DNA from 4 places in the Pseudomonas sp. B2M1-30 genome. Region 1 is predicted to be linked to each of the others. Evidence: predicted binding sites of a transcription regulator. Region 1 holds the regulator's gene; each other region holds the start of a gene.
The links. Region 1 encodes FliA, which starts transcription of late flagellar genes. Its sites were predicted from a motif close to CTAAAGTTTNNNNNNNNNNNGCCGNTAA; they were not measured.
Positions count from the first base shown of each region.

Region 2: N8H74_RS27910 (methyl-accepting chemotaxis protein) is a predicted target of FliA. The motif match lies at 4,537-4,564, and genes of this name have one in related genera.
Region 3: N8H74_RS11615 (methyl-accepting chemotaxis protein) is a predicted target of FliA. The motif match lies at 4,810-4,837, and genes of this name have one in related genera.
Region 4: N8H74_RS07925 (methyl-accepting chemotaxis protein) is a predicted target of FliA. The motif match lies at 3,989-4,016, and genes of this name have one in related genera.

Region 1 is NZ_JAOEJT010000011.1:100,467-108,035, forward strand. It holds gene flhA (flagellar biosynthesis protein FlhA) at 1-143, shown strand, start outside; gene flhF (flagellar biosynthesis protein FlhF) at 155-1,498, shown strand; gene fleN (flagellar synthesis regulator FleN) at 1,612-2,442, shown strand; gene fliA (RNA polymerase sigma factor FliA) at 2,439-3,179, shown strand; gene N8H74_RS20675 (chemotaxis response regulator CheY) at 3,347-3,718, shown strand; gene N8H74_RS20680 (protein phosphatase CheZ) at 3,740-4,528, shown strand; gene N8H74_RS20685 (chemotaxis protein CheA) at 4,568-6,862, shown strand; gene N8H74_RS20690 (chemotaxis response regulator protein-glutamate methylesterase) at 6,912-7,569, shown strand, end outside.
Region 2 is NZ_JAOEJT010000022.1:62,842-70,410, reverse strand. It holds gene N8H74_RS27935 (LysE family transporter) at 1-472, opposite strand, end outside; gene N8H74_RS27930 (2-hydroxyacid dehydrogenase) at 563-1,528, shown strand; gene N8H74_RS27925 (class I SAM-dependent methyltransferase) at 1,562-2,560, shown strand; yybP-ykoY riboswitch at 2,601-2,723, shown strand; gene N8H74_RS27920 (TMEM165/GDT1 family protein) at 2,812-3,396, shown strand; gene N8H74_RS27915 (M48 family metallopeptidase) at 3,517-4,335, opposite strand; gene N8H74_RS27910 (methyl-accepting chemotaxis protein) at 4,600-6,741, shown strand; gene N8H74_RS27905 (SOS response-associated peptidase) at 6,951-7,569, opposite strand, start outside.
Region 3 is NZ_JAOEJT010000004.1:475,791-483,359, reverse strand. It holds gene N8H74_RS11640 (glycerophosphodiester phosphodiesterase) at 1-387, shown strand, start outside; gene N8H74_RS11635 (helix-turn-helix transcriptional regulator) at 387-1,070, shown strand; gene N8H74_RS11630 (sterol desaturase family protein) at 1,072-1,950, opposite strand; gene N8H74_RS11625 (PepSY domain-containing protein) at 2,104-2,409, shown strand; gene N8H74_RS11620 (hypothetical protein) at 2,518-2,961, opposite strand; gene N8H74_RS11615 (methyl-accepting chemotaxis protein) at 3,071-4,696, opposite strand; gene N8H74_RS11610 (transporter) at 4,972-6,000, shown strand; gene N8H74_RS11605 (inorganic phosphate transporter) at 6,154-7,569, shown strand, end outside.
Region 4 is NZ_JAOEJT010000003.1:292,871-300,439, forward strand. It holds gene N8H74_RS07905 (acyl-CoA dehydrogenase) at 1-1,003, shown strand, start outside; gene N8H74_RS07910 (methyl-accepting chemotaxis protein) at 1,228-3,165, opposite strand; gene N8H74_RS07915 (cell division protein ZapA) at 3,269-3,568, opposite strand; gene N8H74_RS07920 (hypothetical protein) at 3,565-3,795, opposite strand; gene N8H74_RS07925 (methyl-accepting chemotaxis protein) at 4,072-5,697, shown strand; gene N8H74_RS07930 (potassium/proton antiporter) at 6,008-7,569, shown strand, end outside.

The DNA of each region.
Region 1 (7,569 bases):
TCCTGTTGGTAGCAGGCCCGGTACGCGCGATGCTCTCGCGTTTTGGCCGCCTCGCCGTCCCCGGACTGCATGTGCTGGCCTACCAGGAAATTCCGGACAACAAGCAAGTGACCATCGTTGCGACAGTAGGGCCCAACGGCTGAGGTAGTGGTTTATGCAAGTTAAGCGTTTTTTCGCCGCCGATATGCGTCAGGCCATGAAGCTGGTTCGTGATGAGCTGGGCGCTGATGCCGCCATCATTGGCAACCGCCGCATTGCCGGCGGCGTCGAGCTGACGGCGGCGCTGGATTACAAACTGTCGGCGCTGGCGCCACGGGTGCCGAACATGGAACTCGAAGACGAGCTGCGCAAGACCCAGTCGCGCATCGTCACCGCCCAGGCCGAGCTGAGCCTGCGTGGCGAAGCCGACGGCAGCACCAATCGCCAGTTGTTCTCCGGGCTGCCGCTGACGGCCGGCCTGCCGCTGACCGCTGCCGAACCGCTGACCGAGCCGACCTACGCCGCGCCGAATCGCCCGGCCCCGGTGGCGCCTGCCCCGGCCGCTGCCGGTGTCGATCCGCGTGCGCTGGACTCGATGCGGTTCGAACTCAACAGCCTGCGCGAACTGATGGAAGTGCAGCTCGGCACCCTGGCCTGGAACCAGCTGCAAGGCAGCCGTCCGGCCCAGGCCAATCTTTACCGTCGCCTGCAACGGATCGGCCTGTCCGGCCCGCTGTCCCGTGATCTGCTGGCGATGATCAGCGATATCGAAGAGCCGCGTCAGGCCTGGCGCATGTTGCTCGCGCACTTGGCGCGGATGATCTCTGTTCCGGAAGTCGAGCCGCTGGAAGACGGCGGGGTGATTGCCATGGTCGGCCCGGCCGGCATGGGCAAGACCACCACGCTGGCCAAGCTGGCCGCTCGCTACGTGCTCAAGTACGGCGCGCAGAACATTGCGCTGGTGAGCATGGACAGCTTCCGCATCGGTGCCCAGGAGCAGTTGAAGACGCTGGGGCGGATCCTCAATGTGTCGGTGACCCACGTCGACCCGGGCCAGTCCCTGGTGCAGGCGCTGGATCCGCTGCTGCGCAAGCGCGTGGTGCTGATCGACACCGCCGGCCTGCAGGCCAGCGACCCGGCCCTGCGCATGCAACTGGAAAGCCTGGCCGGTCGCGGCATCCGCTCGAAAAATTATCTGGTGCTGGCAACCACCAGCCAGAAACAGGTTCTAACCGCCGCTTATCACAGTTACAAGCGTTGCGGGCTCGCCGGGTGCATCCTGACTAAACTGGATGAAACGGCCAGTCTGGGCGAGGTGTTGAGCCTGGCGATCAGCCATGAACTGCCGGTCGCCTACCTGACCGATGGCCCGCGCATTCCGGATGATCTGCATCTGCCGCGCCGTCATCAACTGGTCAGCCGCGCCGTCAGCGTGCAAATGCAGGAAGAACCCAGCGAAGAAGCCATGGCTGACATGTTCGCTGATATCTACCACAGCCCGACCAAGCAGGTTGGCTGAGGTAATGAACAGTTTTTGTACCTACATCGATGGCTTGCCACGCATTGTTCCGGTTGTGAACGCGCAGCCAGTAATGTGGCCTCCGTCTATGCAAGACAAGGTAAAGAAATAACATGGGCAGCATGCATCCCGTACAGGTGATCGCGGTGACCGGCGGCAAAGGTGGCGTCGGCAAGACTAACGTGTCAGTGAACTTGTCTCTGGCGCTGGCAGAGCTTGGCCGTCGGGTCATGCTGCTGGACGCCGATCTGGGGCTGGCGAACGTCGACGTTCTGCTGGGGCTTACGCCAAAACGCACACTGGCCGACGTGATCGAAGGCCGCTGCGAGCTGCGCGACGTGCTGTTGCAGGGGCCGGGCGGGATCCGCATCGTGCCGGCCGCTTCCGGCACCCAGAGCATGGTTCACCTGAGCCCGGCGCAGCATGCCGGTCTGATCCAGGCCTTCAGCGATATCGGTGACAACCTCGACGTGCTGGTGATCGACACCGCTGCGGGTATCGGTGACTCGGTGGTCAGTTTTGTCCGCGCCGCCCAGGAAGTGCTGCTGGTGGTCTGCGACGAACCGACGTCCATCACCGACGCCTACGCGCTGATCAAACTGCTCAACCGCGACTACGGCATGAACCGCTTCCGCGTCCTCGCCAACATGGCGCAGAGCCCGCAGGAAGGGCGCAATCTGTTCGCCAAGTTGACCAAGGTCACTGATCGCTTCCTTGACGTCGCCCTACAATACGTGGGCGCGGTGCCTTACGACGAAAGCGTGCGCAAGGCGGTGCAGAAACAGCGTGCGGTCTATGAAGCCTTCCCGCGTTCCAAGTGCGCGCTGGCGTTCAAGGCCATCGCCCAGAAGGTCGACACCTGGCCGCTGCCCGCCAACCCGCGTGGGCACCTCGAATTTTTCGTCGAGCGCCTCGTGCAGCAAACGGCAGGGCCAGTGCTATGACCGCCAGCGGTATGAACTACTACAAGAAGTCGGCACGTGACGCGCAGTACGAGCTGATCGAGCGTTACGCGCCACTGGTCAAACGCATTGCCTACCACTTGCTGGCGCGATTGCCGGCCAGTGTGCAGGTCGAGGACTTGATCCAGGCCGGGATGATCGGCCTGCTCGAAGTCTCGACCAAATACGACGCCAGCAAGGGCGCCAGTTTCGAAACGTACGCGGGCATCCGGATCCGTGGCGCGATGCTCGATGAAGTGCGCAAGGGGGACTGGGCGCCACGCTCGGTTCACCGCAACACCCGTATGGTCAGCGACGCGATTCGCGCAATTGAAGCTAAAACCGGCCGTGACGCTAAAGATCACGAGGTTGCGGCCGAACTCCAATTGAGTCTCGACGATTACTACGGGATTTTGAATGACACCTTGGGCAGCCGGCTGTTCAGTTTCGACGACCTGTTGCAGGACGGCGAACACGAAGGTCTGCACGAGGATGGCGCCAGTGCTCATCTGGAGCCGTCGCGCGATCTGGAAGACGAGCGATTCCAGGCCGCGCTGGCGGACGCGATTGCCAATTTGCCGGAGCGTGAGCGACTGGTGTTGGCGCTGTACTACGACGAAGAGCTGAACCTCAAGGAAATCGGTGAAGTCCTGGGCGTCAGTGAATCGCGGGTCAGCCAGTTACACAGCCAGTGCGCGGCCCGTTTGCGGGGGCGTTTGGGGGAGTGGCGAGCGCGCTGAGGGCGGTGTGGGGACGCTGCGAACGAGGCTGGTGCGGTGGTGAACGGCACCGGTCTCGATCTGTTGTGCTCCAGACAGTCTTTGAGTGCTTTGCCGGATTGATTGAAATGGCGCGTCCAGGTGCTGGGCGCGTTTAAGACTGCTTGGAGGTCGAATTGAACAAAGACATGAAAATCCTCATCGTTGACGATTTCTCGACGATGCGGCGGATCATCAAGAACCTGCTGCGTGATCTGGGGTTCACCAACACCGTTGAAGCGGACGATGGCACCACCGCCATTCCGGTGCTCAACAGCGGCAGCATCGACTTTCTGGTGACTGACTGGAACATGCCCGGCATGACCGGCATCGACCTGCTGCGTCACGTGCGCGCCGATGAAAAGCTCAAGCACCTGCCGGTGCTGATGGTGACCGCTGAAGCCAAGCGCGAACAGATCATCGAAGCGGCCCAGGCCGGCGTTAACGGCTACGTGGTCAAACCTTTCACAGCTCAGGCACTGAAAGAAAAGATCGAGAAGATTTTCGAACGCATCGGCTGATGTACGCGCCCCGGGGGAGCTATGGAGCATAACGAATCTTCACAGGGCGACTTCGAGTCGACTCTGAAAAAACACGCGGTCGAACTGGTCGAAAGCCTTGAAAAAGGCAAGTTCGGCGAAGCCGTGCAACTGATCCATGAGCTCAATCAGACCCGCGACCGTGGCCTGTACCAGGAAGTGGGCAAGCTCACGCGTGAACTGCACAGCGCGATCGTCAATTTCCAGATCGATCCGCACATGCCGCAAGCCGAGGAAGTGTCGCAGATCACTGATGCGACCGAACGCCTGGGCTATGTGGTCAAGCTGACCGAGAACGCCGCCAACCGCACCATGGATCTGGTGGAGAGCGCCACGCCGGTGGTCAATGGCCTGGCTGACGAAGCCCAGGCGTTGAGTGCCGACTGGGGGCGTTTCATGCGCCGCGAAGTCGGTGCCGAAGAGTTCCGTGAACTGGCTCGCCGGGTCGACGGTTTTCTGGCACGCAGCAGCGCGGACAACCGCGCCGTATCGGCCAACCTGAACGACATTCTGCTGGCCCAGGATTACCAGGACCTCACCGGTCAGGTGATCAAGCGTGTGACCCAGTTGGTCACCGAAGTCGAAAGCAACCTGCTCAAACTCGTCCTCATGGCCAGTCAGGTGGACCGCTTCGCGGGCATCGAACATGACCGTGCGGCGATGCTTGCTGAAAAAGATCCACAAAAACATCTCTCGCAGGGTGAAGGTCCGCAGATTCATGCCGATAAACGAGAAGACGTTGTGTCCGGTCAGGACGATGTGGACGATTTGCTATCCAGCCTTGGATTTTGAGTTTTTTTGGGTTTTTAGACCTGTAGGAGCACCCCATTAATGAGCTTCGGCGCCGATGAAGAGATCCTTCAGGATTTCCTGGTTGAGGCCGGCGAGATTCTTGAGCAACTGTCCGAGCAACTGGTCGAGCTGGAAAGCCGTCCGGATGACGCGGATCTGCTCAACGCAATTTTTCGCGGTTTCCACACTGTAAAAGGGGGCGCCGGCTTCCTTCAGCTCAACGAGCTGGTGGAGTGCTGTCACATCGCCGAAAACGTGTTCGACATCCTGCGCAAGGGTGAGCGTCGCGTAGATGCAGAACTGATGGACGTGGTACTCGAAGCGCTGGACTCGGTGAACAGCATGTTCGGCGAAGTTCGCGATCGCAGCCCGATCACCGCTGCAACACCGGAACTGCTGGCGGCGCTGTCGCGTCTGGCCGAGCCGCAATCGGCTGATGAAGCCGTGGCCTCGCCGGTGGCCGAGATGATCGAGGAACTGGTCGTTGAAGACGCAGCCTCGGGCGACATCACCGATAACGAATTCGAACAGTTGCTGGACTCGCTGAGCGCCGTCAAGGCTGAAGCCGAGGCTCCGGCGGCCGTGGCTGCGCCGGTGCAGAGCGCCGATGAAGCGGCCAGCGATGAAATCACCGATGCCGAGTTCGAGTCGCTGCTCGACCAGCTTCACGGCAAGGGTCAGTTCGCCGCTGATGCGGTGGCCCCGGCGGCGGCCGCTCCTGCGGCGCCGGCAGCGGGCGACAGCTCCGACATTACCGACGATGAGTTCGAAGCCCTGCTCGATCAGTTGCACGGCAAAGGCAACTTCGCCGTCGAAGCGCTGGAGTCGGCCATTGCTTCGGCCCCGGCGCCTGCCGCTCCGGCTGCGGCCGCTGCGGGCAGCGATCTGATCACCGATCACGAATTCGAATCGCTGCTCGACCAGCTGCACGGCAAAGGCAAGTTCACGGACGTCGCTAGCGGTGCGCCAGTTTCCGCCGGCAGCACTTCGGCCGTCGCCACGCCTGCTGCCGCCGCACCTGCCGCCAAGACTCCGGCCGCTGCGCCGAAGCCGGCCGCGAAAGCCGCCGAGCCAAAAGCCGAAGCGCCAAAACCGGCCGCCGCTGCCGCACCGGCACCTGCCCGTGCGCCGGCTTCGCCGCCACCGGAAAAACCGGCCAGTGAAGCCGAGACCACCGTGCGGGTCGACACCGCGCGTCTCGACGAAATCATGAACATGGTCGGCGAACTGGTACTGGTGCGTAACCGTCTGGTGCGCCTGGGCCTCAACAGCGGCGACGAAGCCATGTCCAAGGCCGTGTCGAACCTCGACGTGGTCACGGCCGACTTGCAGACCGCGGTGATGAAGACCCGGATGCAGCCGATCAAGAAGGTCTTCGGGCGCTTCCCGCGTCTGGTTCGCGACCTGGCGCGTCAGCTCAAGAAAGAGATCAACCTGGAACTGGTGGGTGAAGAGACCGACCTCGACAAGAACCTCGTCGAAGCACTGGCCGACCCGCTGGTCCACTTGGTGCGCAACGCGGTCGACCACGGTATCGAGTCGCCGGAAGAACGCGAAGCCTCGGGCAAGGCCCGTGGCGGCAAGGTGGTGCTGGCCGCCGAACAGGAAGGCGACCACATCCTGCTGTCGATTTCCGATGACGGCAAGGGCATGGACCCGAACGTCCTGCGTTCGATCGCGGTAAAACGCGGTGTGATGGACAAGGATGCGGCCGATCGCCTGAGCGACACCGAATGCTACAACCTGATCTTCGCCCCGGGCTTCTCGACCAAGACCGAGATTTCCGACGTGTCCGGCCGTGGCGTCGGCATGGACGTGGTGAAGACCAAGATTTCCCAGCTCAACGGTTCGATCAACATCTACTCGACCAAGGGCCAGGGTTCGAAGATCGTCATCAAGGTGCCGCTGACCCTGGCGATCATGCCGACCCTGATGGTGATGCTCGGCAACCAGGCGTTCGCGTTCCCGCTGGTGAACGTCAACGAAATCTTCCACCTCGACCTGTCGACCACCAACGTGGTGGATGGCCAGGAAGTGGTGATCGTGCGGGACAAGGCGCTGCCATTGTTCTACCTCAAGCGCTGGCTGGTCAGCTCCGCCGCTCACGAAGAGCAGCGCGAGGGCCATGTGGTGATCCTTTCGGTGGGCACCCAGCGGATCGGCTTCGTCGTCGATCAACTGGTCGGCCAGGAAGAAGTGGTCATCAAGCCGTTGGGCAAGATGCTCCAGGGAACTCCGGGCATGTCCGGCGCCACCATCACCGGTGACGGCCGCATTGCACTGATTCTCGATGTTCCGAGCATGCTCAAGCGTTACGCCGCACGGCGTATTTGAATCCGGGGCGGCGGGGCGACAACGTCTCGCCGCACCTAATGGAGTGTTTATGGCAGTCAAAGTCCTGGTGGTGGACGATTCGGGTTTTTTCCGCCGCCGCGTCTCGGAAATTCTTTCAGCGGATCCGAGCATCCAGGTCGTCGGTACGGCGACCAACGGTAAAGAGGCGATCGATCAGGCCCTGGCCCTCAAGCCGGACGTGATCACCATGGACTACGAGATGCCGATGATGGACGGCATCACGGCCGTGCGGCATATCATGCAGCGCTGCCCGACCCCGGTGTTGATGTTCTCCTCGCTGACCCACGAAGGCGCCCGGGTGACCCTGGATGCGCTGGATGCCGGCGCGGTGGATTTCCTGCCGAAGAATTTCGAAGACATCTCCCGCAACCCGGAGAAGGTCAAGCAGTTGCTGTGCGAGAAGGTTCACAGCATCTCGCGCAGTAACCGTCGTTTCAGTGCCTACAGCGCACCGGCGCCGGCTGCTGCGCCTGCGCCGACACCCGCGCCTGCACCTGCGTCGTCGAGTTTCGCCAGCCATGGCAGCAGCGCTCCGGCCCGTCCGGCGCCAGCCCCTGTCCATGCACCGACCCGCACTCCGGCGGCCAGCGCTTCGTCGCCGGCCCCCAAGCGCAAGTCCTACAAACTGGTGGCGATCGGTACATCGACCGGCGGCCCGGTAGCCCTGCAACGGGTCCTGACCCAGT
Region 2 (7,569 bases), on a different contig from region 1:
CCAGGTAGATCCCGTAACCGGCCTGTACCGCCAGCGGCGTGTGCGGATTGATCACCACGGTGAACAGCGACAGGAAGAACAGCGTCGCTTTCGGGTTCAGGCCGTTGGTCACGAAACCTGAGGTGAATGCGCCACGGGCGGTGCGTTCGCCAGCCTCCTTGTGCAAGTCGTCGGTCACGGTTTTCGCCGGTTGCGCGCGCAAGGCCTTGAAGCCGATGTACAACAGATAGGCGGCAGCGGCCCACTTCAAGGCATTGAACAGCACAATCGACTGCGACACGATCAGGCCGATGCCGAGCAACGAATAGCCGACATGCAGGAAAATCGCCGTGCCCACACCCAGCGCCGTCCAGGTGCCGGCGCGGCGACCGTGGGTCACACTTTCGCGCACCACCACGGCGAAGTCCGGGCCGGGACTGGCGACAGCCAGCAGATGGATCAGTGCAACGGTCAAGAACTCGGTCCAGTACATGAGGGCTCCCTTACAAAGGCGTAACGATTTGTTTCATCTGTTAGGCTCGGCAGAGTACGCCCTCCGCTCAAAGCACAAAAGGTACAGTTGATGACGAACGCTCGCCGCGCCGTATTTCTTGATCATCCCTCGCTGGATCTGGGAGATCTCGACCTGAGTCCCTTGCGCGAATGCTTCAGCGATCTGCAACTGTTCGCCCAGACCTTGCCCGAACAAGTCGCCGAACGCCTGCAAGGCGCCACGGTGGCGATCACCAACAAGATTCTGATCGACGCCGCCGCCATGGCCGCCAACCCGGATCTGCAACTGATCCTGATCACCGCCACCGGCACCAACAACGTCGACCTGGCCGCCGCCCGCGAACGCGGCATCACCGTGTGCAACTGCCAGGGTTACGGTACACCGTCGGTGGCGCAGCACACGATCATGCTCCTGCTCAACCTCGCCACCCGCCTGGCCGACTACCAGAAAGCCGTCGGCGAAGGTCGCTGGCAGCAGGCGAAACAGTTCTGCCTGCTGGACTACCCGATCATCGAACTGGAGGGCAAAACCCTGGGTCTGCTCGGCCACGGCGAACTCGGCGGCGCGGTGGCGCGCCTGGCTCAAGCGTTCGGGATGCGCGTGTTGCTGGGGCAGATTCCCGGTCGCCCTGCCCGCGCGGATCGTCTGCCGCTGGAGGAACTGCTGCCACAGATCGACGCTCTCACCCTGCACTGCCCGCTCAACGAACACACCCGCCACTTCATCGGCGCCCGCGAGCTGGCATCGATGAAGCCCGGCGCCCTGGTGGTCAACACCGCCCGTGGCGGCCTGATCGACGAACAGGCGCTGGCCGATGCCTTGCGCAACGGGCATCTCGGCGGCGCTGCCACCGATGTGCTGAGCGTGGAGCCGCCCACCCATGGCAATCCGCTGCTGGCCGCCGACATCCCGCGCCTGATCGTCACTCCGCACAACGCCTGGGGCAGCCGCGAGGCCCGGCAACGGATCGTGGGGCAATTGCGCGAAAACGCCCAGGCCTTCTTCAGCGGTAAGGCGCTGCGGGTCGTCAGTTGATAAACTGCGGCACTTTTTTTCACGGGAGCAGTTATGGATCCGCGCAGTGAAGTACTGCTTCGTCAGGCCGAGTTATTCCAGGGTTCGCTGTTGTTGGCCGGCTTGCCCGCCGACGACTTGCTCGGGCGCCTGCCCGATGCGTTTGGCTGGTGCTGGCACGCCGGCGATCAAGCCGCGCTCGATGCGCGTTTCGCCGGGCGCAGCCATTTTGGTGTGAATGTCCCGGAGCGCGAGTTCGACAGCGCCGTGGTGTTCCTGCCCAAATCCAAAGACTTGACCAATTACCTGCTCAACGCCGTGGCCGCGCGCCTGGCCGGGCGCGAGGTGTTTCTGGTCGGGGAAAAACGCAGCGGCATCGAAGGCGCGTCCAAACAGCTCAACCCCTTCGGCAAGCCGCGCAAGCTCGACAGCGCGCGGCATTGCCAGTTGTGGCAAGTCACCGTGGCCGACGCACCGCAGGCAAAACCGCTGGAGAGCCTGGCACAGACCTACGAACTGCCGCTGGCCGAAGGCCCGTTGAAGGTCGTCAGCCTGCCGGGCGTCTTCAGCCACGGTCGCCTGGATCGCGGCAGTGCTCTGCTGCTGGAGCATCTGGACAAACTGCCGAGCGGGCATCTGCTGGATTTCGGCTGTGGCGCCGGTGTATTGGGCGCGGCGATCAAACGTCGCTATCCCGAGACGCAGGTGACGATGCTCGACGTCGATGCGTTCGCTACCGCCAGCAGTCGCCTGACCCTGGCTGCCAATGGTCTGGAAGCCGAGGTCCTGACCGGCGACGGGATCGATGCCGCCCCGATGGGTTTGAACGCGATTCTGAGCAATCCGCCGTTCCATACCGGCGTTCACACCAACTATGTCGCCACCGAGAACTTGCTGCGAAAAGCAGCCAAACATCTGAAAAACGGTGGCGAACTGCGCCTGGTGGCGAACAGTTTTCTGAAGTACCAACCGCTGATCGAAGAGCACCTGGGGGTGTGTGCGATCAAGGCCGAGGGCAATGGCTTCCGGATTTATCGGGCCAAACGCGGCTAGAAATTTGTACTTGCTCTATCGGATCGGCGAAGGCAGAATCCGCTCCGTCCTAGGGGAGTAGTCTCCCACGAGCGCCAAGCTCGTCCGGCATACGTCAACATACTTGATCCTCAGATCATGGCGTATGCGACCCAAGCGTCCGCAGCAGACGGATCGCAGGGTTTGACAAGACCTATGACACGCACACCTTACCCGGGGCGGGAAGGCTGTACGTGTCATAGCCGTGTCGACCCGCCCCTTAGGAAATCCTGATGCTGGACTCGTTACTCGTTCCCACCGCAATCGTTGCCTTGGCCGAAATCGGCGACAAGACGCAACTGCTCGCGCTGATTCTCGCCGCTCGCTTTCGCAAACCCTGGCCGATCATTGCCGGTATCGTCGCTGCGACCCTGGCCAACCACGCGGCAGCCGGTGCGGTCGGCGCCTGGTTCGGCAGCTTCTTCTCCGACTCGGTCCTGCACTGGATTCTCGCCGCCAGCTTCGCCGCCACGGCGCTGTGGACCCTGGTCCCGGACAAAATGGACGACGACGAAGCCAGCACCGCCCGCAAGTTCGGACCGTTCCTGACCACGCTGATTGCGTTCTTCCTCGCGGAAATCGGTGACAAGACCCAGATCGCCACGGTGATGCTCGCCGCGCAATATCCGGAACTGTGGCTGGTGATCATCGGCACCACCGCCGGCATGCTGATTGCCAACGTTCCGGTGGTACTGGCCGGCAACTTCGCGGCGGAGAAACTGCCGCTGACCCTGATCCGTCGCCTCGCGGCTTCGGCGTTCATGATTCTGGCGGTTGTTGCGGTGTACAAGGCGATGCAGAGCAGTGGCTGGGTTTGACGCGATAACCCGGTAACACCGCGTTATCGCTCTTCGCGAGCAAGCCCCACCGATTTACGGCTAATCAATGGGGGGAACAGGCTTGCTCGCGAAGAGGCCATCAGCCTCGCCGAAAATCCCTCAGGACTTCGGCGCTTTTTCGTACAGCGGCATGACCTTCGGAATTGCCGCTTCCAACGATGCGATACGACTGGACGACGCCGGGTGAGTGCTCATGAATTCCGGTGGCGAACCCTCGGAAGCCTTGCTCATCTTGTTCCACAGCGTGATTGCCGCATTCGGGTTGTACCCGGCGCGGGCGGCCAGCTCCAGGCCGATCAGGTCGGCTTCATTTTCGTTGGCCCGGCTGTTCGGCAGGGTCATGCCGTATTGGGCCACGGTGTCGGCCAGCGCCATGCTGTCCTGGCCCAACCCCAGCAACGCACCGGCGCCCTGTTTGGCCATTTCGATGCCATAGGCCTTGGACATCGCTTCACGACCGTGCTCGCGCAGGGCGTGGGCGATTTCATGGCCCATGACCGCAGCGATTTCATCGTCGGTGAGTTTCAGGCTGTCGATCAGCCCGGTGTAGAAAATGATCTTGCCGCCAGGACCGCAGTTGGCGTTGAGTTCATCGCTCTTGATCAGATTGACTTCCCATTTCCACTGCGCCGCATCCGGACGGAAATTCGGCGTCTGGGCGATCAGGCGGTTGGCAATGGCCTGAACCCGCCTGGCCTCGTTGCTGGACTTGTCCAGCACACCCTTGCTCGACGCCTCGCCCACGGTCTTCTGATAGGACTGGGCGTACATCTGGTCGACCTCTTGCGAGGACAGCAGGCTGGACATGTACTGCTTGCGTTCCACGCCCACGGCACCGCCGCTGGTGGTGTTGACCGACTGGCAGCCGGCCAGCAACAGCGCTGCGCTCAGCGCACCTACAACCAATGTCTTGTTCATTCAAAAGCTCCCTGAAAACCTGCCGCGTATCCTAGGCGGGTAAATGTATCCGCGCCAGATACAACGGACGTGTTGCACGCACTTTCAGAAACTGCCCGCCCACCCTGTAGGAAAAATTTCACAGACACCTGCGAGCCTCGCGGCAACTGCGTCGCGTACCGATCCATTTGCGACATTTCTGCGCAATGGCATCCGGCCTGACTCATGGCGCAATGCCTGCTGCCGATACAACAGCGCAGACGTCCTCTCGCGTGCGGAGCCCTCATGAAATTCAAGTCGATCCAGTTTTCCGTAGCCGCCCTGGCCGGCGCCATCGTACTCAGCGTGGTCGCCGCGCTGGTGCTGTATGCGCTGTTCTCCGGCGCCCGCACGCAAGACATGGTTCAGCAACGAACCCAGGATCAGTTCGAGCAGGTCATCGAGCAGCGCCTGACATCGCTGGCGCAGACCCAGGTCAGCCAGATCCAGCGCGAGCTGGAGGCACCGCTGCTGATCGCCGGGGGGCTGGTGCGGGTCAATGCCCTGCTCGGCACACCGGGCGTCGAGGGTCAGCCGAAACTCACCGTCAGCCGCGAGCAACTGATCAGTCTGATCAAGGAAAACGTCGAGAAGAACCCGAAAATCCTCGGCACCTACATTGGCTGGGAAAAGGACGCACTGGATCACAACGACGCCGCCTACGTCGGCACCAAAGTGGTCGGCATCGACGCCAGCAACGGACGTTTCCTGCCATGGTGGTTCCGCAATGACGACGGCACCCTGGGCCTGGACAAACTGGTGGACGTCGACGACCAGAAAGTCCTGTCCACCGGCGTGCGCGCCAGCGAGTACTACCTGTGTTCCAAGGAAACCAAAAAATCCTGCGTGATCGATCCGGCGCCGTACAAGGTCGGCGACAAAATCGTCATGCTCGCCTCCTTTATTGAACCGATCATGCTCAACGGCGCGTTCCAGGGTATCGTCGGCGCCGACCTGTCGGTGAACTTCATCCAGGAAATGCTTCTGGGCGCGAACCAGAAACTCTACGGCGGCGCCGGGCAGATGGCGTTGATCGGCGGTAACGGGCGGATCGTCGCCTACACCAAGGACCCAAGCAAATTCGGCGAAAAAGTCAGCGATATCCTCGACGCCCAGCAGATTGCCAACATGGCCAATCTCAAGCGCGGCGAAGTCACCTACACCGTCAATAAAGAGCAGGGCCGCATCGAGTTGTATCTACCGTTCGGCATCGGCCAGACCGACGCGCGCTGGACCCTGATGCTGCAACTGCCGCTCAACGCCGTAATGGCCGACCTGCAAAAGCTCCAGGGCGACCTCGACGCGCAACGCAAATCCGACACCTTTGGCATGGCCATGGTCGGCCTGCTCATCGCCGCGCTCGGCCTGCTGGTGATCTGGCTGGTCGGCCACGGCATCGCCCGACCGCTGAAACAAATGGTCACCATGCTCGACGACATCGCTCAGGGCGAAGGCGACCTGACCCGTCGCCTGAGCAGCGACCGCAGCGATGAGCTGGGTTCGATCGCCAAGGGCTTCAACACCTTCCTGGCCAAGTTGCAGGCGATGATCACCCAGGTGGTGACGTCGGTGCAGAGCGTTAGCGATTCCTCGGAACACACCGCCGACATCGCGATCCGCACCAACATCGGCGTGCAGAAACAGATGGCCGAGATCGACCAGGTCGCCACCGCCGTGCAGGAAATGACGGCGACTGCGCAGGACGTGGCGCGCAACGCGACCCAGGCCGCGCAAGCCGCCAGCCATGCGGATCAGGCAGCGAGTCAGGGCATGCAGATCGTCCGCGACACTTCAAACTCGATCGGCGTTCTGGCAGTGGAAATCAGCAAGGCCGTGGACGTGGTCCAGACCCTGGCCAAGGACAGCGAGAACATCAACGCGATCCTGACCGCCATTCGCGGGATCGCCGAACAGACCAACCTGCTGGCGCTGAACGCGGCGATCGAAGCGGCCCGGGCCGGTGAACAGGGTCGCGGTTTCGCGGTAGTGGCGGATGAGGTGCGCAACCTGGCGCAGAAAACCCAGAAGGCCACCGAAGAAATCCAGAGCATGATCCAGCAACTGCAACAGGGCACGCGCGACGTAGTGCGGGTCATGGAAGACAGCCAGAACCGCACCGACGAAAGCGTGCAGCACGCAGCCAAGGCCGCCGAGGCGCTGGAAACCATTACTCAGGCGGTGTCGGTGATCAACGACATGAACACCCAGATCGCCAGCGCCGCCGAGGAACAGAGCGCGGTGGCCGATGACATCAACCGTAATGTGATCAACATCGGTCAGGTGGCGAACGAGGTGGCGGGTGGCGCGGATGAGTCGAGTTCGGCGAGTGCGGACCTGACCAAACTGGCGGAGCAGCAGCGGCGGTTGATCAATCAGTTCAAGGTTTGAGAGCAAGAGCAAAAGCCCCTCACCCTCGCCCTCTCCCCAAGGGAGAGGGGACTGACCGCGTTGTCTTGCGTCATCCATCGACCTGAAAAAACCAGTCGATTATGGATTCGGTGCTATGCGTTCAGGTCGGCGTATTTCTGGAACATCGCACAATCGGTCCCCTCTCCCTCCGGGAGAGGGTTAGGGTGAGGGGCTTTTGATCGAGAGCGCTAGGCCGGGGTCAGACACTCCGGCCCATTCAATTTCGGATCATTCACCAGATTCGCCAACACTCGCTCACGCAACGCGACTGGCTCACTGGCCAGCAGCGCGTGCAAGGCATGCAGCGGCGTCTGCGGATCGAGCCACGCCGCCTGCCCCGCTTCATCGAGAATCAGCGGCCGGCGTTGACTGGCCGCCGGCTGGGTGATGACCGCCGTACTCAGCCAGACCTGCTCCTGCACCGGATACGCCTCCCAGATCGCCGCGAAAAACAGCGAGGAGCCCTCCCCCGGTGTCAGCCAGTACGGGCGCTTGCGCGCCGTGCCGCGCCATTCGTAGAAGCCGTTGGCTGGCAGCAGGCAGCGACGCAGGCGCAAGGCCTCGCGAAACATCGGTTGTTCGGCAACGGTTTCGGCCCGGGCATGAGCCGGGGTGCGGGACAGGTCAGTCAGCCACGGCGGCGTCAGCCCCCAACGGGCGCGGGCCAGCGAGCGCGGGCCGTCAGGCTCGGCGCGCAGTATCAGCACCGAATCGTTGGGGGAAATGTTCCACTGCGCCTGCTGATCGGCGGGAAAACCTGGCAGGGCCGCGAAGTCGCGGTTCCAGCGAAACAGGGCATAACGTCCA
Region 3 (7,569 bases), on a different contig from region 1:
AAATCCAGCGTGTCGTTTGCCGACTCCGGTGAGAAAGACAAGAACACCTTCTACGGCAAACAGGAGCCGAAATCCGAAGCTGAATTCAAGCAATGGATCGACTATGCCAAGGCTCAGGGCGCCATCGGCACCGGCCCGTCGGCCAAGCTGACCCATGGCGGCGATCAAAGCTATTCGGATCTGGTGCAGCCGTGGATGAACAAGTACACCCACGACCAGGGCCTGCTGATTCACGTCTACACCGTCGACGAGCCGGTGGACTACAAGAAGGTCATGGACGCAGGTGTCGATGGTATTTTCACCAACCGCGCCAGCGAACTGCTGAAATTCTTTAAACGCCCGGCCGCCGCCAGTGTGGATCAGGTGTTGAAGAACAACGGTTTCTGATGCAACCGGACACCCCGTGGACAGGCCGCCTCTGGCTGGGGCACGACTATGGCCTGATCCACGGGATGTCGGGGCGCACTGCGCCCCACTCCCACTACGCACACCAACTGATACTCGCGCCCGACCGGCCAATGACGGTTCTGGTCGAGGACACACCCGTCACCACCTCACGCCTGCTGATTGCCTCGCAGACCCGCCATGCGATTCTCGAAGCGCCGGACCCCGTGTTCACGGTGTACGCCGAACCGTTGCGGTTTGAGGCTTGGGCGTTGCGCGATGCACTGTTCGACATTGAGTTGTCGCTGACGGCCCTGGATCGTGCGATGAGCCAATGCCCACGCCGCACGCTGAATGATCCGCGAATCGAACGAGCGCTCGCCACCGTCGATGCATCGCTGTCGAGCAAAGTCGCCGCCAGCGCCGTCGCCGAGGCGGCGCACCTGTCCATGAGCCAATTGCAGCGATTGTTCGTCAGTCAGGTCGGCCTGCCGGTACGACGAATGGTGTTGTGGCGGCGATTGCGACTGGCGATCGCGGCGATTCTGGCGGGCCATGCGGTCACCGACGCCGCCCACGCCGCCGGGTTTGCAGACTCCGCACACTTCTCCCGCAGCCTGAAAAAACTCTTCGGCGTCACCGCCCGCCAGGCGCTGCAACACATCGAACTGCGCTTGCTGGACTGACTCAACGTCTCAAGCCGTCGGGTACTTTCGGTTCCTTGCCCAGCGTTGCCGCTTCGAAGGGATCGAGCAACTGCGCCACATAGCCCCGGGGAAAATCCAGGCGACTGCCGATGCCCAGGTCGCCCTCGCCGATCCGGTAATGCTCCGTGTAAAAACCAGTGCCCAGCAGCCAGTCCCACAGGGTAAAGAACAGCCCGAAATTGACGTCACCGGCGCGCCCGTACTTCATGTGATGAAAGCGGTGCAGCGGCGCCCAGGCGAAGATCCAGCGCAACGGACCGACGCGCATGTCGACGTTCGAATGCTGCAATAACAGTTGGATCGCAATGGCGAATGCCAGCAACACGGCCACCCCGGACGGAATACCCAGCACCATTAACGGCAGCAGTCCCGCTGTCGCCTCCAGCAATTGATGCAGCGGATGCTTCATCAAACCGTTGAAACCATAGAGCCGCTCGACGCTGTGATGAATCGCATGCAGCCGCCACAACCACGACACGCGATGGCTGGCGTAATGCATCAGGCTCACGCCCGCATCGGCGATGAAAATCGCCAGGCCGACTTGCAACCACAGCGGCCAGTTCGACGGCCATGCCCCTTCAATCGACAACAGTGTCACCAGCGCCGGCAATGCCAGCAGGCCGACGGCATTCAGCGCTTCGTTGACCAACGCGTGGAGCATGTCACGAAGACGATCGCCGGCCGGACGATTCCAGTTCACCTCATAAGGCAACAGCCATTCGGCGGTGAACGACACCACCAGCGCCACAGCAAACAGCGGCAACAGCCACCAGGTCGAATGCCCCACCAAGCCTATTGCGCCGCCGATGAATCCGCCCCAGAACAACGGCGCGTACAGCCACGAAAAGATGCGTTTCATGCTCACCTCCATTAATCGAAGACGGAGCATGAAAGTTGCCCGCGAACGGCGATTGAACAAACGACGCAAACACTCGTAGCGCTTTTTAAGGGTGAATTAAGTTGCGGTGATTAACCTGAACGCACTTGAATGAGCCACCCAAAGGAATAACCGATGAAAACCCTGACTGCCCTGTTTACCGCTGCCACCCTGACCCTCACCGCTGGCCTGGCCCAGGCTGACGTTCGCGTCGACCAGATCCCCGAACTGGTGAAGTCCGGCAAGATCAAGTCGCTGGAATCGATGAACGCCGAAGCCCTGAAACTGCACCCGGGGGCGACCATTACGGACACCGATCTGGATAACCACTTCAATGGTTATGAGTATGAAGTTGAATTGAAAACGGCTGACGGCAAAGAGTTCGACGTGGACTTTGATGCAACGACCGGCAAAGTGTTGAGCAATAAGCAGGACACTTGATTTTTGTTAAAACGAAACCGCACGACTCTGGTTGAGTCGTGCGGTTTTTTTGCGTCTGGAGTCAGGTCAGTCCCCTCTCCCTCCGGGAGAGAGTCAGGGGAAAAGACCTCACGCGGAAGTGCTGACCAACGCCCCCGAAGTGCTGCTGTCCGAATCCTGCAACGCCTGCAACAACGCCGCCGTCGCCGTCTGCAAGGACGCCGAGGTCGCCGCGATCTGCGACTGGGCCGCCGCCACCTCGGCAGCCTTGGCATCCTGGCTTTCCTGCTTGGCCTGGGCCGCTTGCAGGGCTTGCTGCTGCTCCTGCAACTGTTTCTGCAATTCGGCGATCTGCTTGCGCAGCTCTTTCACCGTGTCCGACTCGCCACTGCTGCTGGAGCTGCTGCCCCCCGCCGCAGCCGCGCCGCCTGCTGCCACTTTGCTGGTGTCTGCGCTCACACCCGTGCTGGCCGTCGCACTGGTCGAGGTGTCCTCGCCGGTATCGCTGATCGAGGTCTTGCTGGTCGACGTGGTAAGGGTCTGGTTGATCGAAACGGACGTGATGCTGACCATGGGAAATCTCCAATGCCGGTTATAGATCACCGGCCATCGGCGGCAGGTGCGATGAATTGAGATCGACTGTGTACCGACTCGGTATCCGCGCCGGTACACAGCCAGGGCATCAGGCGCTCAGGCGTGCGGTGACTTCGTTCAACTGCCCCGACAGACCATGCAGATTCTGGCTGGCGCTTTCGGTGCGCTGCACATTGTCGAGGTTGGTGCTGGCGATCGCCGTGATCTCGGTCAGGTTGCGCGAGATGTCTTCGGCCACCGAAGTCTGCTCTTCGGCGGCAGTGGCGATCTGGCGGTTCATGTCACGGATCGCTTCCACCGCGAGGGTGATGCGCTCGAGCATGGCGCCGGCCTGGGTCACTTGCTCGACGCTTTCATCGCTGCGGGTCTGGCCGCTGTCGATGGCCTGGGCGGCGTCCACCGCGCCGGTCTGTACGCTGTGGATGATCTGGTTGATCTCGATGATCGACTCCGCCGTGCGTTGCGCCAGGTTGCGCACTTCATCGGCCACCACCGCAAAACCACGCCCGGCTTCACCGGCCCGCGCCGCTTCAATGGCGGCGTTGAGCGCCAGCAGGTTGGTCTGCTCGGCGATGCCGCGAATCACTTCCAGCACCTTGCCGATACGGCCGCTATCGGCTTCCAGGCGACGGATCACCGTGGCGGTATTGGCGATTTCGCCGCGCATCTGGGTGATGCTGTGGATGGTGCTTTGCATCACCGTCTCACCTTGCTGGGCAGACTGATCGGCATCGTCGGCGGCACGCGCGGCATCGGCCGCATGGCGGGCGACTTCCTGGGCGGTCGCGGACATTTCGTTCATCGCCGTCGCCACTTGATCGGTGCGGCTGAACTGCTCGTTGGTGCCACCGGCCATCAGCGTGGCAATGGCGTTCAATTCGCCGCTGGCGCTGTCCAGATCCTTGGCGCTGCGTTGCAGATGAGTGAAGGTTTCGGCGAGGAAATCGCGCAGGGTGTTGGCCGCTGCGGCCAGGTTACCCAACTCGTCCTGACGATGGCTGACCACACGCTCGGCCAGTCGGCCACGGTTCAACTGGGTCACGTAGTCGATCAGTTTGCGGATCGGCTCGACCAGATTGCGGTTGACCAGCCACAGGCTCAACAGCCCGATCAACAGGCCCGACGCGAGCATCACCAACAGCCCCAGCCATACGGTGCGCTCGGCACTGGCGCTGATCAGCGCCGATTGCTCGGTGCCCTGCTTGCGCAATTCGGCCACCAGTTCGCTCATCTGATCGCTGGTGGCGCGATCGACACCTTTGACCGCCACATCACCGGCCGTCGGGTCACCACCGGCAGCGACGAAGGCGTCACGGCCTTTCTGGTACGCGGCGCCGAGCTGACGATGCTCGTCACGCAGTCGCTCGATGCGGGTTTTCAGCGCCGGCTCGAGGCCTTGCTGATTCGCCAGCTCGCCGAGAATCCCCTGCACATCGCGCTGGCGATCTTCGAACTGGCCCCAGTATTTGCCCAGGTCAGCCGGTTGCTTGCCGCGCAGCAGGACGTTTTTCCACTCCTGTACCTGGACCTTGAATTGCAAGTTGGCTTCGTCGATCAACTGCGAGGTGTGCAGCGGACCGCCGATCAACTGGCTGTAGTTCTGCACGCCGTTGGACAGGAAGTGAAAGCAGGCCAGCGCGATCAGCAGCATCGCCAGCAGGCTGCCGCTCAACAGGGCCAGAATTTGCGCTCTCAGGGATTTTTGCAAAGACATCGCAGGTACTCGAGACAGGGATGAGCACGTCCGGTAAGACGTGGATTATGGCCGGACATCCGTGTCGGCGAACCTCTGGCTCATGGCCAGAGGCGCGCAACCTAACGCACCTGAGATCGGCGTGCCAGAGCCTTTCTTGAGAATTCTCCGACAGCCGGTAAGTGGCTGATTTGCCGTCACTTTGCTGTCACACAACGGTCATGTGACATTGCGATGATGCGGCTCAGGTGAATCTGTCGATCCCGCCCCAGCCGCCCTCCTTGCAGCGAGCCTTCATGAACCACAGCCTCGATATCAGTCATCGCGACCCTGACCTGTTTGGCTTGCTCTACGGCTTCCGTTTCCGCCCCGGCGAGCGTGGCCGCGAAGTCGACTCGGCAACCGCCCTGCGCTGCTTGCAGGACGAAAGCGAGAGCGAGAGCGACGAGTTTCTCTGGCTGCACCTGAACCTGGCCCACGCCGCGTGCGAGCGCTGGATGAAAAGCCATCTGCAATTGCCCGAGGAGTTTTTCGAGGCCTTGCACGAAGGTTCGCGTTCGACCCGCATCGAACACGTCGACTCGGCGTTGCTGGCGGTGGTCAACGATGTGGTGTTCAACCTCAGCAGCATGGTGTCGTCGGATGTATCGACACTGTGGGTCTGCGTGCGCAACAAGTTGATCGTCAGCGCACGCCTGCAACCGCTGCATTCGGTGGACAAACTGCGCTCGTCGGTGAAGGCCGGCGAGCGCTTTCGTTCGCCGTCGGAATTGCTCGTGCATCTGCTGCGCGATCAGGGCGAAGTGTTGACCCAGATCGTGCGCAAGACCAGCCAGAGCGTCGATCAGGTCGAGGACGAATTGCTCTCCTCACGGCTGTCGACCAATCGCGCCGAACTCGGTGCCAACCGTCGGGTGCTGGTGCGCCTGCAACGGCTGCTGGCGCTGGAACCGGGTTCGCTGCTGCGCCTGCTCAACCGCCCGCCGTCGTGGTTGCAGAAGGAGGACGTCAAGGAACTGCGCAAGTCCACCGAGGAGTTTGCGCTGATTATCAACGACCTCACCGCCCTCGGCGAGCGGATCAAGCTGTTGCAGGAAGAGATCGCCGCCAATCTCAATGAGCAGAGCAACCGCACGCTGTTCACCCTGACCGTGGTCACGGTGCTGGCGCTGCCGATCAACATCATTGCCGGTTTCTTCGGCATGAACGTCGGCGGCGTGCCGCTGGCGCAGGATCCGGAAGGGTTCTGGATTCTGGTGGCACTGGTGGCGACCTTCACCGTGATTGCCGGGCGCTGGGCATTCCGCAAGCGCGGGGATTACTGAGGGCTCCTGCGACAACCAAGGACCGCGCATGCAGCCGTGGATTCGGATCAATGAACCGGCTAATCCGCCAAACACTGATCTGCCGCAGCCTTTCTGTAATATTTAGAAACGATCATGAGCGACACTCCTTCCCTCGCTCAGGATTGTCCCCTCATGGCTACTCCCTCCCTGACCGCCAGCCAGGCCTCTGCTGCCAGTGGCAGGCCGGCCCTCGATAAAAAAACCGGCCCGTTCACCTACGTAGTATTTTTCGCGGTGCTGGCGATGGGGCTGTTGTTCACCGCCTACAGCCTGATGCATGACATGCACGAACTGGGCACGGTGGTCACCACCTGGACGCCGTTCCTGCTGCTCGGCGTGGCGCTGCTGATTGCCCTGGGCTTTGAGTTCGTCAACGGTTTCCACGACACCGCCAACGCCGTGGCGACGGTGATTTACACCCACTCGCTGCCGCCGCACTTTGCGGTGGTGTGGTCGGGTTTCTTCAACTTCCTCGGCGTGCTGCTGTCCAGCGGCGCGGTGGCGTTCGGCATCATCGCCCTGCTGCCGGTGGAACTGATTCTGCAGGTCGGCTCGTCCGCCGGTTTCGCGATGATCTTCGCCCTGCTGATCGCCGCGATCCTGTGGAACCTCGGCACCTGGTGGCTGGGCCTGCCGGCCTCGTCGTCGCACACGCTGATCGGTTCGATCATCGGCGTCGGCGTGGCCAACGCGCTGATGCACGGTCGCGACGGCACCAGCGGCGTGGACTGGGCGCAGGCAACCAAGATCGGTTACGCCTTGCTGTTGTCGCCACTGGTGGGCTTCGGCTGCGCGGCGCTGTTGCTGCTGGCCCTGCGTGCGTTCGTGAAGAATCGCTCGCTGTACAAGGCACCCGAAGGCAACACCCCGCCGCCATGGTGGATTCGTGGCCTGCTGATCCTGACGTGCACCGGCGTGTCCTTCGCCCACGGCTCCAACGATGGCCAGAAAGGCATGGGCCTGATCATGCTGATTCTGGTCGGCACCCTGCCAATGGCCTACGCCCTGAACCGCACCATGCCTGCCGATCAGGCGTTGCAGTTCGCCGCCGTGGCCGAAGTCACCCAGCAAGCGCTGGTGAAAAGTGCACCGCTGCCGGCCCCGGCCGATCCGCGTCCGGTGCTCTCGGATTACGTGCGCAGCAAGGAAGTCACGCCGCAGTTGATCCCGGCCCTCGCGTCGCTGACCGGGCACATCGGTGACGAAGTGAAGGGTTATGGCTCGCTGGCGAAGGTGCCGGCCGAAGCCATGGGCAACGTGCGTAACGACATGTACCTGGCCAGTGAAACCATTCGCCTGATGGACAAGAACAAGGTCGGCACTTTCGACGCCGACACCACCAACAAGCTGCAACTGTTCAAGCAACAGATCGACAACGCCACGCGGTTCATTCCGCTGTGGGTGAAGATCGCCGTGGCGATTGCCCTGGGACTGGGCACCATGGTCGGCTGGAAGCGCATCGTGGTCACGGTCGGTGAAAAGATCGGCAAGACCCACCTGACCTACGCCCAGGGCGCCTCGGCGGAAACCGTGGCGATGCTGACCATC
Region 4 (7,569 bases), on a different contig from region 1:
GAACTTCGGCGATAACGGTGAGTGTGTCGGCTATCTGGTGGGCAAACCGCATCACGGTTTGAGCTACATGTTCCAGATGATGAACGAGGCACGGATCGGTGTCGGCATGGGTGCGGTGATGCTCGGCTACGCCGGCTATCTGTACTCGCTGGAGTACGCCCGCGAACGCCCGCAGGGCCGGGTGCCCGACAGCAAGGACCCGACCACCGCGCCGGTGGCAATCATTCAGCACGCGGATGTCAGACGCATGCTGCTGACGCAGAAATCCTACGTTGAAGGGGCGTTCGACCTCGGTTTGTACGCGGCGCGGCTGTTCGACGACACCACGACCCTGGACAGCGAAGCCGAGCGCAAACAAGCCCATGAGTTGCTGGATCTGCTGACACCGATCGTCAAATCCTGGCCGTCGGAGTTCTGCCTGAAGGCCAACGAACTGGCGATCCAGATTCTCGGCGGCCACGGCTATACCCGCGAATACCCGGTGGAGCAGTACTACCGCGACAACCGCTTGAACCCGATCCATGAAGGCACCCACGGCATTCAGTCGCTGGATCTGCTCGGGCGCAAACTGGCGCAGAACGGCGGCGCGGGACTCAAGCAACTGATCCGCCTGATCGCCGAAACCGCCGAGCGCGCACGCACGTTCGAATCGCTGGACGCCCTGCGTGAGCCACTGGAGAAACTGGTGGCGCGCCTGCAAAGCGTGACCCTCGGCCTGCTGACCGACCTGGCGCAGGGCAAGGTCAACAGCAGCCTGGCGAATTCGGCGCTGTACCTGAAAGTGTTCGGGCATACGGTGATCGGCTGGCGCTGGCTGGAGCAGGCGATCCGGGCCGAGGAAGGCTTGGCCGCGGGGAATACGGCGGATGTGGATTTCTACAAGGGCAAGTTGCAGGCGGCGCGGTATTTCCTGACATGGGAAGTGCCAGGGTGTCATCAGGAGCTGGCGTTGCTGGAGGCGCGGGATGATACGTGCCTGGGGATGCGGGATGAGTGGTTCTGATCTTAAACCGCAGAGTGCCCCAGACCCTCACCCCAACCCTCTCCCAGAGGGAGAGGGAGCCAACCGGGGGATGCTGTAGAGATACGCCGACCTGAAAGGTCTTCGGCGACCCCATAATCGACTCGGTCTGGCAGCCAACCCAGTTCTGACGGGTGCACACACTCCTCAAAGCCACATCGATCAGTCCCCTCTCCCTCCGGGAGAGGGGCTTTTGACTTTCAGCTTCAGCTCAACCTGAACCCACCCATCTGCCGCGCCAGATCATCCGCCAGCCGCTGCAACATCTGGCAGTCCTCGCGACAGGCCCTGACCTCCCCCGCCGTCGCCCGGGCCAGATCGGATATGCCCTGCACGTTGCGGTTGATTTCCTCGGTCACCGCCGACTGCTCTTCGGTGGCCGTCGCCACCTGATGGTTCATGTCGCTGATGCGCTCGACCTGCCCGGTAATCGCCGTCAGCGACGCCCCGGTACGCTGGCTCGACTCCACCCCGGTGCCCGTCGCAGCCTGGCCGGTGCGCATCGACGAAACCGCGTTTTCCGCGCCCTGCTTGAGGCTGCCGATCATCTGCTGGATTTCGTCGGTGGAGGCCTGGGTACGCCGCGCCAGGGTGCGCACTTCGTCCGCCACCACCGCAAAACCACGGCCCATGTCTCCGGCGCGCGCCGCTTCGATGGCGGCATTGAGGGCCAGCAGGTTGGTCTGTTCGGAAACCCCGCGAATCACCGCCAGCACCTGATCGATCGACGCCACTTGATGCGCCAGCTCACCGACCGCCCCCGCCGCGACACCGATTTCATCGGACATGCTTTCTATATGGCGAATCGAACCGCCCACCACTTCTCGCGCCTGCAAGGCTTCATCGCGGGCCGTTTGCGAGGCGACGGCGGCGTTGCCGGCGTTCTGCGCGATTTCCTGCACGGTGAGGCCCATTTCGTGGACAGCGGTGGCGACCATGTCGGTCATTTCCTGCTGACGTCCGGAGCGCTCGGCGGTGTTATCCACAACCCTGGCGACCTGGCCGACCGCGACACGCAAGCGTTCGCTGGTGGTCAGCACTTCACCGATCATGGCGCGCTGGCTGTCGAGGAACCGGTTGAAGCCGCGAGCGAGGTCGCCCAGCTCGTCGGCGCGGCTGGAATCTAACCGGTGGGTCAAATCTCCACCACCGCTACCGATCGCTACCAGCGCGGCTGTTACCTGACGAATCGGCCGCACCAGCCCCTGGGCCAGCCACACCACCAGCGCCAGGCATACCAGCGCCACCGCCAGACCAATGCCGCTGCTCATCCACATCGCCCGCCGGGCTTCGGCGTAGATCTGCGACTGTGGCACTTCGGCCACCAGGGTCCAGCCCAGATCACGCAGGGGCAGGCTGAAGGCGAGGAAGTCTTCGCCATCGCGCTGGAAGACGGAGTTCACAGCGGTTTTTTGACCCATCACCGCTTGCGCGGCCGTCGCGCCGATCTGCTCGCTCAAGGTGCGCTTGCCGCTGAATTGCGCTTCGGGATGCACCTGGATCAAACCGTCGGAACGCACGAGATAGACCTTGCCGCGCTCGCCGAAGCTGAAGTTGTGGATCAGCTCCGACAGCTCTTTCATGCTCAGGCCGAGCCCCGCGACACCGACCACTTTGCCGGCCTGCTCCACTTTCAAATCGAGGAACAGCGCCAGCTCTCCGGTGGCCGCGTCATTGTCGATATTCAAGGTGCGGTGCTGACCGCTGTCGAGGAACGAATAGAACCAGGCGTCAGCCGGGTTGGAGCGACTGAGAGTGCGATCCAGGCCCTTTTCGGTGAAATAGTGGCTGGTTTGAGTGCCGATGATGAGTGCGGTAAAGGCTTTGTGTTCGGCGCGAATGCCTTCCAGATACTGCACGAAGGCTGCGGTTTTGCTGCTGTCTTCACCGCTGGCGAGCCAGTCGCGCACCATCGAGTTGCTGGCGATGTCCTTGGCGGCCGTCAGCGGCTGGATAAGGATGCGTTCGATGTCGTTGCGCGTCGCTTCGATGCTCGACGGCAGCGCCTGCTCGACCAGATAGCTCTGGGCGAGGCGGTTGACCACCAGGGTATAAATGCCAACCACGATCAGAATGCTCACCAGCAGGGCGGTGCCCATGCCGAGGATCAACTGCCACTGAATACTGCGACGCCAGAACTGCATGGAGCACCCCCAAAGAATAAGAGGCTGAAACACTGCAACAGCCGTGCCGATTGTATACAACGATCGTCGACAATTTATTCTTTGGTTGTGCCCAACAATTCCATCAACCCTGATTGATGGTCTTGGCGATGGTCTCGACCGTGGCGCTGACTTGCTCTTGGTAACGTTCGAGTTCTTCCTGATGCTGCTTCTTCATCTCAATCTGCTGCGAACACAGATTCATCGCCGCCAGCACCAGCAGCCGGTCGCCGATCAGGGTCGGGTACTTCTTCTTGGTGTCGGCCAGCGCAGCCTTGAGCATCAATGCCGCGTCCAGCAGGGTCTGTTCTTCCCCGGCCGGCGCCTTGATCGAATAGTCCTCCCCGAGGATGGAGATGACCTTTACCCCTGCTCCGTGGTTCATGCGCCGACAGGACCTGCGCTGACACGATCAACCAGCGCCTGAATGCGCGCGGCGGTGGCACCGTGTTTCTCTTCCTGTTCCATCAGGCTCAGTTGCAGGCTTTCGTTTTCATCCTTGGCCTGGGCCAGTTCCGTGGACAGGGTCTGGTTGGTTTGCGTCAAGGTCTGGTTCTGTTGCACCAGGTCGCTGACGAGCTGTTCCAATTGGCTGAGGGATGCTTCCAACATTTTGATTTTCCAAGCGTTTTTCAAAGGGCGCGTACGATAAAGAAAAGTCGTCGTGGATGCCAGGGTTAAACCGGCGCAAGACCTTGATTTTCCTGGCGGTCGACCGTTCTCGCGAGTGTTAGAGACTGCGATTTGCCGATCTTGTTCCTGCACTTCGTCGCCGGGCGCCGCATGCGACAAATCCGCACGGGTACTCAAGACTTTAGTCGTATGACCGATAAGTCACTCAACAGCCGTTTCAGCCCGCATGGATGCGGCCCTTCCTGGTATCCCGCCATGTCCCTTCGCAACATGAATATCGCGCCTCGCGCGTTCACCGGTTTCGCCCTGATCGGCGGCCTGATGCTGATCCTCGGGGTGTTCGCCCTGAACCAGATGAGCAAGATCCGCGGCGCCGCCGAGGACATCACCACCAGCAGCGTGCCGAGCATCAAGAGCCTCGACGAATTCACGCAACTGACCCTGCGTCTGCGCGTGCTGTCCTACCGCTTGCTGGTGAACCGTGAGCCGGATGTCCAACAGAAAACCATCGAACTGCTGGAGACGCGCAACCAGCAGATCCGCAAGGCCCAGGCCATTTATGAGCCGCTGATCACCAGTGCGCAGGAGCGCGCGGCCTACGATCAATACGTGCAGTTGCTGGGCCAGTACCGCCAGATCGAAGACCGGATGAAAACCCTGTCGCGCAACAATCAGGTGGATGAACTGCGCAACCTGCTCAACACCGATCTGCTGACCAATTCCGAAGCGGTCAATACCGTGCTCAACCGCTTGCTGGAGATCAACACCCAGCAGACCCTCGACACCAACCAGCAGGCCGCCGACCAGTACTCTTCGGCCTTCAACCTGGTGGTGACGCTGCTGGTGATCGCTACCGGTCTGACGATCCTGTTCGCCTGGCTGCTGACCCTGAGCATCACCAAGCCGATTTCGAAAGCGCTGGATGCGGCGGAAACCATCGCCGAGGGCAACCTGACCCAGCCGATCCACGTCGATGGCACCGACGAAGCCGGGCGCCTGCTGGCGGCCATGGCGAAGATGCAGTCGAAGCTGCGCGATACCTTGCAGCGGATTTCCGGCTCGGCCACGCAACTGGCGTCCGCCGCCGAAGAGCTGAACAGCGTCACCGACGAAAGCGCCCGTGGCCTGACCCAGCAGAACAACGAAATCGAGCAGGCCGCCACGGCGGTGAACGAGATGACCAGCGCCGTGGAAGAAGTCGCGCGCAACGCCGTCAGCACCTCGGAAGCCTCGAAAAACGCCACCACCTCTGCCGGTGACGGCCGTGATCTGGTGCAGGAAACCGTCAGCGCCATCGAACGCATGAGCGCCGACGTGCAGAGCACCGCGACCCTGATTGGTGATCTGGCCAACGAATCCCGCGACATCGGCAAGGTGCTGGATGTGATTCGCGGGCTGGCTGACCAGACCAACCTGCTGGCCCTCAACGCCGCGATCGAAGCGGCCCGTGCCGGTGAAGCCGGTCGCGGGTTTGCCGTGGTCGCCGATGAAGTTCGCGCCCTGGCTCACCGCACGCAGCAGTCGACCAGCGAGATCGAGCGGATGATCGGCAGCATCCAGAGCGGCACCGAACACGCCGTGGATTCGATGCGCAACAGCACCGAACGCGCGGAGTCGACCCTGAACATCGCCCGTGGCGCCGGCCTGTCGCTGGACACCATCAACACCGCCATCGTCGAGATCAACGAGCGCAACCTGGTGATCGCCAGCGCGGCCGAAGAGCAGGCGCAGGTAGCGCGGGAAGTGGATCGCAACCTGGTGAACATCCGCGACCTGTCGGTGCAATCGGCGACCGGGGCGAATCAGACCAGTGCAGCGAGCAATGAGCTGTCGCGTCTGGCGCTGGATCTGAACAACATGGTTGGGCGGTTCAGCCTGTAAGAGGCAAGATCAAGAGCCCCCTCACCCCAGCCCTCTCCCGGAGGGAGAGGGCGCAGATCGGGGGACTTTCAGATCTTGAGTTCGGCTCGATATTTCAGGTCGATGCATTTCGCAAAAGCGCCCCGATCAGTCCCCTCTCCCTCCGGGAGAGGGTCAGGGCGAGGGCAGTAATCGCCAGCCGAACCCGACACCCGAGAACGCCTGCGCAAAAACCTTTTTGACAGCATCACATTTCAACAGGTTAGAATCGCTGGCACGCAGACTGCATGGTCAGTTTGCGCCCGTCTTAACGCTTTCCGGAGTACTGCCTTTGAATGCGACGACCATCAACAGCCTGTTCTTGATCGGCGCGTTGCTGGTAGGTGCAAGCATTCTGGTGAGCTCACTTTCTTCACGCCTCGGCATCCCGATTCTGGTGATCATCCTTGCGGTCGGTATGACCGCCGGGGTCGATGGCGGCGGCATCATTTTCGACAACTACCCCACGGCCTATCTGGTCGGCAACCTCGCCCTGGCGGTGATCCTGCTCGACGGTGGCTTGCGCACCCGGGTCTCGAGTTTCCGCGTGGCCTTGTGGCCGGCGCTGTCGCTGGCGACGGTCGGGGTGTTGATCACCACCGGGCTGACCGGCATGGCCGCGGCGTGGCTGTTCGACCTGAATCTGATCCAGGGCCTGCTGATCGGCGCCATCGTCGGCTCCACCGACGCCGCAGCGGTGTTCTCGCTGCTCGGCGGCAAGGGCCTGAACGAACGGGTGACGGCCAGCCTGGAAATCGAGTCCGGCAGTAACGACCCGATGGCGGTGTTTCTCACCGTAACCCTGATCGACATGCTCGCCAGCGGCCAGACCGGCCTGCACTGGAGCCTGCTGACGCACCTGATCCGCGAGTTCGGCATCGGCGGGGTGATCGGCCTCGGCGGTGGCTGGCTGATGCTGCAACTGGTCAACCGGATCAACCTTGCCGCCGGCCTGTATCCGATTCTGGTGATCGCCGGCGGTCTGGTGGTGTTCGCCCTGACCAACGCCCTGCACGGCAGCGGCTTCCTCGCCGTGTACCTGTGCGGTCTGGTGATCGGCAACCGCCCGGTGCGCAGCCGCCACGGCATCCTGCACATGCTCGACGGCATGGCCTGGCTGGCGCAGATCGGCATGTTCCTGGTGCTGGGGCTGCTGGTCACCCCGCATGATCTGCTGCCGATCGCCCTGCCCGCCCTCGGCCTGGCGTTGTGGATGATTCTGTTCGCGCGGCCACTGTCGGTGCTGGTCGGGCTGCTGCCGTTCAAGGCCTTCCACGGCCGGGAGAAAGCGTTCATTTCCTGGGTCGGCCTGCGCGGCGCGGTGCCGATCATTCTGGCGGTGTTCCCGCTGATGGCCGGACTGCCGAATGCGCAGCTGTATTTCAATCTGGCGTTCTTTATCGTGCTGGTGTCGCTGCTGGTGCAGGGCACGAGCCTGCCGTGGGTCGCCAAGTTGTTGAAGGTAACGGTTCCGCCGGAGCCCGCGCCGATTTCCCGGGCGGCGCTGGAAGTCCACGTCACCAGCGAGTGGGAACTGTTCGTTTATCGCCTCGGCGCGGAAAAATGGTGCATCGGTTCGCCCCTGCGTGAACTGAAAATGCCCGAAGGCACGCGTATCGCTGCCCTGTTTCGTGGCCAGCAACTGCTCCATCCGTCGGGTAGTACGGTGCTGGAAGTCGATGATTTGCTGTGTGTTATCGGCCATGAACACAACTTGCCGGCCCTCGGAAAACTGTTCAGCCAGGCGCCGCAACGAGGCCTCGATCTGCGCTTCTTCGGCGACTTCGTACTCGAAGGAGACGCCCAGCTCAAAGCGGTTGCCGCCCTCTACGGGTTGTCGGCCGAGGGCATCGA